3 regions of the Chitinophaga lutea genome follow, and region 3 is predicted to be linked to each of the others. Evidence: riboswitches for the same ligand, from Rfam matches in the RefSeq annotation. Region 3 holds a riboswitch; each other region holds the start of a gene.
What was found. A riboswitch is a leader RNA that binds a small molecule or an ion and turns the genes downstream of it on or off. The one in region 3 is predicted to bind cobalamin.
Positions count from the first base shown of each region.

Region 1: it holds a riboswitch for cobalamin, as region 3 does, so the genes downstream of both, EGT74_RS06200 (TonB-dependent receptor plug domain-containing protein) here and EGT74_RS01595 (ribonucleoside-diphosphate reductase small subunit) in region 3, are expected to answer to the same signal.
Region 2: it holds a riboswitch for cobalamin, as region 3 does, so the genes downstream of both, metE (5-methyltetrahydropteroyltriglutamate--homocysteine S-methyltransferase) here and EGT74_RS01595 (ribonucleoside-diphosphate reductase small subunit) in region 3, are expected to answer to the same signal.

Region 1 covers NZ_RPDH01000001.1:1,586,386-1,589,986, forward strand. The annotation lists gene EGT74_RS06190 (trans-sulfuration enzyme family protein) at 1-61, opposite strand, end outside; gene EGT74_RS06195 (APC family permease) at 125-1,462, opposite strand; cobalamin riboswitch at 1,502-1,728, shown strand; gene EGT74_RS06200 (TonB-dependent receptor plug domain-containing protein) at 1,832-3,601, shown strand, end outside.
Region 2 covers NZ_RPDH01000001.1:2,612,451-2,616,051, forward strand. The annotation lists gene EGT74_RS10555 (thioredoxin family protein) at 1-1,176, shown strand, start outside; cobalamin riboswitch at 1,260-1,454, shown strand; gene metE (5-methyltetrahydropteroyltriglutamate--homocysteine S-methyltransferase) at 1,606-3,601, shown strand, end outside.
Region 3 covers NZ_RPDH01000001.1:413,257-416,857, reverse strand. The annotation lists gene EGT74_RS01600 (ribonucleoside-diphosphate reductase subunit alpha) at 1-945, opposite strand, end outside; gene EGT74_RS01595 (ribonucleoside-diphosphate reductase small subunit) at 988-1,959, opposite strand; cobalamin riboswitch at 2,081-2,297, opposite strand; gene EGT74_RS01590 (hypothetical protein) at 2,480-3,601, opposite strand, start outside.

The sequences.
Region 1 (3,601 bases), 1.2 Mb from region 3:
TCGCATTGAAATAGAGGTCCCGTTCTTCACCCAGCTCATTAATTATATAAGATAAATCCATATGCATAGAAACTCCCCGCAAAGTACACAACAATCACCGTAACAGCAGCATCGTGTGACGAAACTACTCTTTTACGCCACCAACCGGCCGCACCGCCCGTTTCATGAAAAAGTAGATGGGAAGGCCCGCCACGAACCAGAACATGCCGCTGAAAGCCTGGCCGGGGTCTTTGATGAAGATGTTCACCGTCACGAAGAGGTATACCGTAATAAAAAACACCGGCACCAGCGGGTACAGCTTCAGTTTGTAAATGCCCGTGCCGTCGAGGTGTTTTGTTTTTTTGCGCAGGATGAAGATGGTAGCGGCTGCGGAAGCAAGGCCGATGGAGTCGAACAGCATCACATACCGGATGATGTTATCGAAGTTGCTCAGGAAATACAGCATGCCCACGATCAGCACCACGAACACGGTGAGCGCCGTTTCCTGCACCTGCGTTTTTCCGTTCACCCGTTTGAATACCGCGGGCAACACACCGTCTTCCGCCATCGCGTAATACATGCGCGGGTTGCTCATCAGGTTCACATTGGCATAGCCCAGCACGGAAAGGAAGAGCAGCACGGAAGTGATCTTGAACCCGTATTCGCCGAAGAAAACGCCGGCCATGCGGGCCGCCAGCGCATCGGTTTGTTTCAGCTGCTCGAAGCCCATCACTTTCACGTAGGAATAATTCACGGTGATGTACAGCAGCAAAATGATGGTGATGCCGAGGAAGATGGCTTTCGGCATGTTCTTCGACGGCTCCCGCACATCGCTGCCGAAGTTGATGGTTTGCTGGTAACCGCCGTAAGTAAAGAACACGGGCACGAGCGCCGCACCGAAGATGTAGGCCCAGCCATGCGTGACGGGCGCCGCCGCCTGCAGCGGCGCGGGCGCAATATGATTGGTAAATGCAGCCAGGCACAGCATCAGCACGAGCGTGATCTTGAACACCGTGAGCACGTTCTGCCAGCTGGCGCTCATGCGGATGCCGAGCATATTGATGATGTACAGCAGAACGATCGCGCCGATGGCGATGCCCTTGCGCCCGCCTTCATGCTGCAGCGTTTCCGGCAGCAGCACGGGACCGATGTATTCCGCGCCTACAAGGCATACCGCCGCCACGGACGCGGCGTTTGAAATCACGAGCGTCCAGTTGATCATGAAGGAATAGGCGGGATGGAAGCCGTAGGATAGTACTTTGTAAAAACCGCCGGCCACGGGGAAGCGCGAACCGATCTCGGCGTAGGTGAGCGCGCCGCAAAGGGTGACCAGTCCACCCAGTACCCACACCGTGTAAAACAGAACAGGCGTCCCCGTTTCGCGGGCAACGCTGATGGGCGTTCTGAAAATTCCCATTCCAATCACCAGTCCAACCACTATCATGGTAAGGTCGAAGGGACCCAGCTTCGGTTTAATGCTCATACTTACAAGATAACCGATTATTTAGATAAAATATCCGTAGGTTTGCCCCCGGTAAACGGTTGTCCAGGGCGATAACATCGCCTCCAGGGCATTAATAGGGAATCCGGTGAAAATCCGGAGCTATCCCCGTAGCTGTAATCCCGCTCCCTGCATTTGAAGGGAACGTTTTCCGGTATCTGCAACCACTGTTCTGTCTGACGGCAGGATGGGAAGGTACCACCGGAAAGCGGGAAAGCCAGAAGACCTGCCGCCTGCCTTTTATTCAATCCGCGCTTTCGGGTGAAAAGCGGAGGGTGTCGTGCACCGACGCGCATGTGATACTTTTCAATTTCCCCCTGCAAGCCTAAAATCTGTCAACCTTTCATTTACATGAAAACAACCAACTTCCCGTTGCTGGCCATCGCACTCATGACCGCCGCACCGGCTTTCGCCCAGGAACAGGATTCCGCAGGCGTTTCCCAGCTCAACACGGTAGTGGTGACCGCCACCAAGTTCGCTAAAAAACAAAGTGAAACCGGTAAAGTGCTGACGGTGATCACCCGTGAACAAATCGAAAGGAATGTGGGCCGCACCGTTACCGATGTGCTCAACGAACAGGCCGGTATCGTTATCAACGGCGCCGGTTCCAATCCCGGTAAAAACAAGGAGCTCTACTTCCGGGGCGCCACTTCGCAATACACCCCCATTCTGCTTGACGGCATCCCGGTAGCTGATGCCACCGGCCTCACCGGCGGCGCGATCGACCTCCGCCTGCTGCCCATCGACGCGGTGGAACGCATCGAAATACTCCGCGGCACACAGTCGACCCTCTACGGCGCCGACGCCATCGCCGGCATCATCAACATCATCACCAAAAAAGGCGGCAACAAACCCGTGGGTGGTTTCGGTAACCTCTCCTGGGGCAGCAACCGTAGCCTGAAAGGTACGGCCGGCCTGCAGGGCAAACACGAAAATGTAGACTACAATATAGCCTTCACGCATTTTGAAACAGACGGCATCTCCGAAGCTGCGCCTTTCGACACGGTGGCCAACCCGAAGTTCGATCGCGACGGGTACAAGCAGAACAGCTTCATGGCCAACGTAGGCATCCAGGCTACCGAACAGCTCCGCTTCACGCCTTACATCCTTTTCTCGGATTATAAAAGCGCGTACGACGGCGGGTCGTTCCAGGACAACCTGACCAACAACAACAAATCCAACATGGTGCACACCGGCATCCGCAGCCTGTACGACCTCGGCAAAGGCAAATTGTATGCGAATTTCGGGTACCAGAAAGTGACGCGGCACGATGAATCGGCCTGGGGCACCACCGACCTCGACGGGCGCGCCTACTTCGGCGACCTGTACGGCCACTACGACATCAACAGCTGGCTGCAGGCGCTCGTGGGGGTGGAATACCGCAAAACGGAACTGATGGACACCACGCTGACCGGCACCCGCACATTCGGTATCGGCAGCCAGTACAACACCAGCCCGTATGCCTCCCTGTTCATCAAAAACCTCCGTGGTTTCAGCTTTGAAGCAGGTGGCCGTTACACCCTGCATTCCCAGTTCGGCAATCACTTTACCTACACCCTCAATCCCTCGTACCTGGTCGCGGACAAAGTGAAAGTTTTCGCCAGCATCGCTTCCGGGTTCAAAGCGCCCACATTGACTTCCCTGTACAGCAGGTGGGGCAACCCGCTGCTGAAGCCCGAAAAAGCGACCAGCTATGAGGCCGGTGCGCAAACCTCGCTGCTGGGTGACAAGCTCGACCTGCGGGTGACCGGTTTCAAACGGGACATCAAGGATGTGATTTCCTACATCAACTACAAATACGTGAACTATAATAAACAGAACGATAAAGGTGTGGAAGTGGAAGTAACCGCCCGTCCCGTGAAAGGCCTTGAAATCAAAGCGTTCTACACGTATGTGGACGGCGCAGTGACCACGCAGGCATCCGTTCCCGGTAAAGACACCTCGTACAACAACCTCGCGCGCCGGCCCGCACATACCGGCAGCCTGAATGTGGGTTACCGCTTCTCCAAATTTTATGTGGGCACCAATATCCGCCACACCGGCGACCGCGACGATATTTATTATGCGCCCGGCTCGTTCTCCGGCGTACCGCATCCGCTCAAGGCTTACACCATCTGGGAC
Region 2 (3,601 bases), 2.2 Mb from region 3:
CTTTCTGCCATCCTGAGCGTTTGCATTTTTGCAACCGCTCAGGCACAGGAAGGCATCCGCTTCAACAGCCAGGGTGAATTCAAAGCCGTACTGGCCGAAAGCGAAAAAACGGGCAAGCTCATCTTTATGGATTGTTACACCTCCTGGTGCGCGCCCTGTAAATGGATGGAAAAAAATGTATTCGTCAACGATAGCGTGGCGGCCTTTTACAACGCCCGCTTCGTGAATTATAAAATGGACATGGAAAAGGGCGAAGGCCCTGCCCTGAACAAGCGCTATGGCGTTAAGGTGTATCCCACCTACCTGTTCCTGAACGGCAAAGGCGAAATAGTGCACAAGGCTACTTCCCGTATGGAAGCCGATGCGTTTATGGAGGAAGCCCGCAAAGCACTCGACCCCAAACGTTCATTTACCGCGCTGGAAAAGAAATTCAACGACGGTAACCGCAGCAATGAAGTGATGCTGGAATACGCCATCGCGCTGCAGCACTTTAACCGGCAAAAGGCGGATTCCGTAGGCCAGTTGCTGATTGCGCAGCTGAAGGATACAGACCTGCTGACAGCGACCGGGTGGAAAACGATCCAGCAGTTTACCTGGAGCGAAACCGACCGTTTGGGCGCTTATTTTATCCGGCACCGCGAAGCGTATGCAAAGAAATTCGGGGAAGAACCGGTGAAGAAGATGCATGAAAGGCTCATCTCCTCCGCGCTCTATGGCCTCATCCGTAAAAAGGACTCGGTAGCTTTCTTTACACGGCTGGCCCCCTGGAAACAATCGCCGGAGCAGGAATTGCAGAAGAAAGCTTTCCAGATGGAAGCGGAATACTACCTCACCAGCGGCAATGTGAAGGACTTTGTGAAACTGACCAACGAAGCCCTGGAAGGTGCCATGAAAAATGACGACATGGGACTTAGTTTCGTGGCCCGCAGATGCAGCTATATGGCTGGTAAAAACAGGCAGGTACTGGAGCAGGCCTATAAAATGGCGAAGCGCGCAGCGGAAATTGCCCCCGGGGAATACAGCAATCAAAGCACCTACGCGAAAGCCTGCCAGGAAATGGGATATAAGGAAGAGGCCCTGAAGGCCGCTGAAAAAACATACCAGCTGGCCCTGAAGGAAACGTCAAAGATACAGGGACTGGCACAGAAACTGATGGATGAAATTAAGGCGATGTAGCAAAACCCTGAGAGGCCGGTGATAAACCGGCCTCTTGTTTTATACGGAACTTATTATATTTGCCCCTGAGTTCTTTACTTATTTCTTTTCTTTCCACAGTGCGGTAGGCGGTGAAAGCCGTCTTTAATAAGGAACCGTGTGTAAATCACGGGCTGTCGCGCAACTGTAAGTAACCAACGTGTTACTGCCATCGATGTTCATTGTATTGACCTGAACAATACGAGAAGAACGGCAGTAATGTTACGAGCCAGGATACTTGCCCACTGTGTAAGACAAATGCTTTCGCGAAATGAAGCAGTAGTCGGGAACGGATGGGCATGCCCCGTCGTGTCTCATCATTCCTCACCTTCTACCCAATTCCTGAAAGCGTACCGGAAACTGTAAGGGACATTAATGCACATTAATGTTTCACTAAAAAGTTTTATGCGTATGCTTAAACACAACCTTGGCTACCCCAGGATGGGAGCCGCACGCCAGCTTAAAAAAGCCTGCGAACAGTACTGGCAGGGCCGCATCGGCCGCAGTGAATTATTTGTAACCGCCAAGCGCCTTCAGGAGGAGCACTGGCAATTGCAACAACAGGCTGGGATGGACCTCATCCCCTGCAACGATTTCAGTTTTTACGATCATGTGCTCGACATGAGCCTTTTGCTGGGCGCCGTACCGGACCGTTATGCCCCCGTGGTAACGGACGTCCCGGGCAACGCGGAGATCGACCTTTATTTTGCCATGGCCAGGGGATACCAGCAGCATGGGCTCGATATCACCGCCATGGAGATGACCAAGTGGTTTGACACGAACTATCATTACATCGTTCCCGAATTCACCGCCAACCAGCAGTTCCGCATCATTTCCAACAAGGTATTCAATGCTTTCGACGCGGCCAGGCATACCACCGGCACCATTCCCAAGCCGGTGCTGATCGGCCCTGTGTCGTATTTGCTGCTGGGCAAGGAAAAGGAACGCGGTTTTCACCGGATATCGCTGCTGGAAAAACTGCTGCCCGTGTACATCGAGGTGTTGCAGAAGCTGCAGGAAGCCGGCGCCGTATGGGTGCAGCTCGACGAGCCCTTCCTGGCGATGGACCTCAGCGAGGCGGAAGCCGCGGCTTTCCGGAACGCCTACGCGGAAATCGCCCGCAAGTGCAAAGGCCTGAAACTGATGATCGCCACCTATTTCGAAGGGTTGCGCGATAATATACAGCTGGCCGTGAACCTGCCGGTATGCTGCCTCCACCTCGACCTGACGCGCGCCCCTCATCAACTCGAAGCCGTACTGGCAGCCATGCCGCCCAAAACGTCGCTGTCTCTAGGCGTGGTAGACGGAAGGAATATCTGGAAGAACGACTACGAACGATCGTTGTCGCATATACGGAAAGCAGTGGCGGTGCTGGGGGAGGACCGGGTGATGATCGCACCGGGTTGTTCGCTGCTGCATTCCCCCGCTGATTTGTCGCTCGAAACCGCCCTTGACCCCGAAATGCGCTCGTGGATGGCGTTTGCCAAACAGAAGTTGCATGAAGTGTATGAGCTCGATGCGATTGTTGCGGGGAATACCGCCCTGCTGGAAGCCAACAGCGTGGCCATTGCCGGCCGCCGCACATCGGCCAGGATTCACGTGCCCGCTGTAAAGCAGCGCACGCAGGCCATTACGGATGCGGACGCCGCCAGGCTGAGCGCTTTCCCGGAAAGGCAGCGGGTGCAAACCGAAAAGCTGCGCCTGCCGCTGCTGCCCACCACTACCATCGGCTCGTTCCCGCAAACCGATGAGGTGCGCCAGCTGCGCGCGCAGTTCCGGAAAGGGGCTATCACGGCCGAACAATACGATGCGGCCATCGAGGAGGTAACCTTGTCGGCTATCCGCTGGCAGGAGGAAGTAGGCCTGGATGTGCTGGTGCACGGAGAGTTTGAGCGGAACGACATGGTGGAGTATTTCGGCGAGATGCTGGACGGTTTTGTGTTTACGCAGAACGGTTGGGTGCAGAGTTATGGCAGCCGCTGCGTGAAACCGCCGGTTATTTACGGCGATGTAAGCCGGCCGCGCGATATGACCGTTCGCTGGACGCAGTTCGCGCAGGCGCAGACGGAGTTGCCCATGAAGGCGATGCTCACCGGTCCCGTAACCATTTTACAATGGTCGTTTGTACGGGACGATCAGCCCCGTTCCGAAACTACTTACCAGATAGCACTCGCCATCCGCGACGAAGTGCAGGCGCTGGAACGTGCCGGTATCGGCATCATCCAGATCGACGAGCCGGCCATCCGCGAAGGCCTGCCCTTGCGCAGGGCGGATCGCGAAGCCTACCTGCACTGGGCCGTACGCGCCTTCCGCGTGGCGGCCTGCGGGGTGAAAGACGAGACACAGATCCATACACATATGTGTTACAGTGAGTTCAACGATATCATCGAGCACATCGCAGCCATGG
Region 3 (3,601 bases):
ACGCAGGTCGAGGAACTCGAACACGTCGGCATGCCAGGGCTCGAGGTAGATGGCGAATGCGCCTTTACGTTTGCCGCCGCCCTGGTCTACATAGCGGGCCGTGTCGTTAAACACGCGCAGCATGGGAATGATACCATTGGACGTACCATTGGTGCCGCTGATATAAGAACCGGTTGCGCGGATGTTGTGAATGCTCAGGCCGATGCCGCCGGCGCTCTGGGAGATCTTGGCGGTCTGTTTGAGGGTATCGTAAATGCCGTCGATGCTGTCGCCTTTCATGGTGAGCAGGAAGCAGCTGCTCATCTGCGGTTTGGGCGTGCCGGCGTTGAAGAGGGTGGGCGTGGCGTGTGTGAACCAGCGCTCGCTCATCAGGTTGTACGTTTTGATCGCGGAGTCGATATCTTCCTTGTGGATACCAACGGCCACACGCATGAACATATGCTGGGGGCGCTCGGCGATCTTGCCGTCGATTTTCAGCAGGTACGAACGCTCCAGCGTTTTGAAACCGAAGTAGTCAAAGGCGAAGTCGCGGTCGTAAATGATGGTGGAATCGAGGATGTCCGCATTCTCCCGGATAATGTCCCATACCTCGTCGCTCAGCAGGCCGGCGGGTTTGCCGGTTTTCGGGTCGATGTATTCGTACAGGATTTTCATCGTCTGGGAAAACGACTTGATGGTATTTTTATGCAGGTTGCTCACCGCGATGCGGGAAGCCAGCTGCGCATAGTCAGGATGCTTGGTGGTGAGGGACGCGGCGGTTTCCGCAGCCAGGTTGTCCAGCTCGGTGGTGGTTACGCCGTCGTATAAACCCTGGATCACTTTCTTCGCTACATCTATTGAATCTACATATTCAGGCGCCAGTCCGTAACACAGTTTCTCTACCCTTGCCGTGATCTTGTCAAATTTGACAGACTCTTTTCTTCCGTCTCTTTTTATAACGAACATAGTGTAATGAATTTAATGGGTGAAAAATTTATATGGAGTTGATTAGAAGTCTTCGTCGAGGCTGAACGTCTGGGTTTCTTTGGTGCCCATTACGCCCGCTTTCTGGTAATCGCCCACGCGTTTTTCGAAGAAGTTGGTTTTGCCCTGCAGGGAGATCATTTCCATGAAATCGAAGGGGTTGGTGCTGTTGAACATTTTTTTGCAGCCCAGTGCCACCAGCCAGCGGTCTGCCACGAACTCGATGTATTGTTTCATCAGGTCGGCGTTCATGCCGATCAGTGCGGCCGGCAGTGCGTCGGTGATGAATTCTTTTTCGATGGCCACGGCGTCGCCGATGATCTCATGCACTTCCTGTTCGCTGAGTTTGCCCTGCAGCATGGAGTAGAGGAGGCAGGCGAATTCGCAGTGCAGTCCTTCGTCGCGGCTGATCAGCTCGTTGGAGAAGGTAAGACCGGGCATCAGGCCGCGTTTTTTCAGCCAGAAGATGGAGCAGAAGCTGCCGCTGAAGAAAATGCCTTCCACGGCCGCAAAAGCTACCAGCCTTTGGGCGAAGCTGCCGTTCTCGATCCAGCGCAGCGCCCATTCCGCTTTTCTTTTCACGGCAGGCACGGTGTCGATGGCATGGAACAGCCGGTCTTTTTCAGCGGGGTCTTTTATGTACGTGTCGATCAGCAGCGCATAGGTTTCGGAGTGGATGTTTTCCATCATGATCTGGAAACCATAGAAACAGCGCGCTTCGGGTATCTGTACTTCGCTCATGAAGTTCACCGCCAGGTTCTCGTTCACGATCCCGTCGGACGCGGCGAAAAAGGCCAGTACATGCGAAATGAAGTGGCGCTCGCCGTCGTTGAGGCCGGCCCAGTCTTTCAGGTCGCTCGACAAATCAATCTCCTCCGCCGTCCAGAAACTGGCCTCGTGCCTTTTATACTGTTCCCAGATAGCGGGATAGTTAATCGGCAGCAGCACAAAGCGGTCTTTGTTGTCTTTCAATAAAATCTCATTCTCGTTACTCATACAAATATTTTTTTATATGGCTTTACTGTCCTGTTATTCACGGGAGGGGACGGCGGCATGATATCCTGGAAGTGATACTCTAAGGGTCAAAATCGCCATTACCTTGTTTCGCGAAGGTTTTGACAAAAACATTGCTTTGGCAGGTCTCCTGGCTTTCCCTTGCCGGGTGTGCCTTCCCGCCCCGTTTCCGGGACAGTGGCATGTAGGAGGTTTCCGGCATCTTCCGTTGGTAAACGGGTCAGGGGATCACAGTAGCGCGTCTGCTCGTGAGTTCCACACGATTCCCTATTAATTCACACGTTTTGTTTTCGATAGAAGCCAAAGCAACGAAGTCAAGAACTGATGCAAATGTAACGATCGGAGCAGCCAGGCAAACTCATAAGTTATCCCCCTATGTGGATAAAGAAAACAACAATTTTGCGAAGGTAGCAGGGGTGTACATTCCCGACTTTTACACATGGATATGCACGCCCCTGATATGAAATAAAGGTTAAATGTGTCGGGAAACTGGCACGCCTGCTTAAATCCGCGGCACCTTGTTGAGGAACTTCTTCCTGATCACCTCCTGCACGGGAATGCCTTCGATTTTGCTTTCCAGCCAGCTCACGATGTCGAGGTACAGGTAACTGCGCCGCTCGTACGGGTTTTTGGCGATCACTTCGAGCTTTTCCTTCAGATCCCTGAACGCCGTGCGCAGCGCCTTGGGGTTGGCGTACATGTTTTTGCGGAGGAACTTGAGGATCTCTTCCATCACCTGGCTAAGGTCTTTGTTCTTGGCGATGAAGTGGTACACGGATTTGATGAGGTATTCCACCAGGCTGTAGTTCTCCAGCTCGTAATGCGCGATCAGGTGGAGGATGCGCGCAAAACACTGGATGTCTGCTCGCAGGTTGCCGATGCGCAGGTGGATGATCTTGTTCAGGTAAACAATGGCGTTGTTATTGTCGCCGCTGCCGAAATACAGGCAGGCGATCTTGTAATAGAACACCAGCACCCGGTGCTGGTCCACTGTCAGCTGGTGCTCGGAGATTTTTTCCTCCACCTCGGCCACCAGCTTCAGCCCCTCGGTAAAAGTACCGTCGAGGAAGTGGCTGTTGATCTTGCTCGTGTACAGGTACACGAAGGCGGAGGTACGGGTGTTTTCGTTGAGGCTTTCTTCCTTTTCGATGATGAAACTCTCCATCACGCCCAGCACCTCGATGAACTTCTCGTGGTTCATGGTGTGGAAGTGCGCCGTAAGCAGGTTATGCAGGGCTTTGATATACAGGTCCACATCCGTGTCTTTCAGCACGGGGTATTCGGTGAACAGGTCCACCCACTTCTGGGTATACCGGTAATACATCACGAAGTCCTGGAGGATGTAATAATACCAGCAGTACGCCTGGTACAGGTAGATGCGCTCGTAAAAGCTCATGCTGCCCTGCCGTACGCCGGGCAGGTTGGTCTCGAAAAAGCTTTTCAGCATGTGGGAATCCTTCTCGTCCCGGGCATGGCCCAGCTTGAGGTACATGCCGTACATGCGCAGGGCCAGGGTGGAGAGTTTGCTCACATTGTTGAGCTGCTCGTTGATGATGCGGCTTTCGTCGCTCAGCTCCTCGGCCCGGTTATCGAGGCTGCGGGTGATGTGGCGGCTTTCGATCAG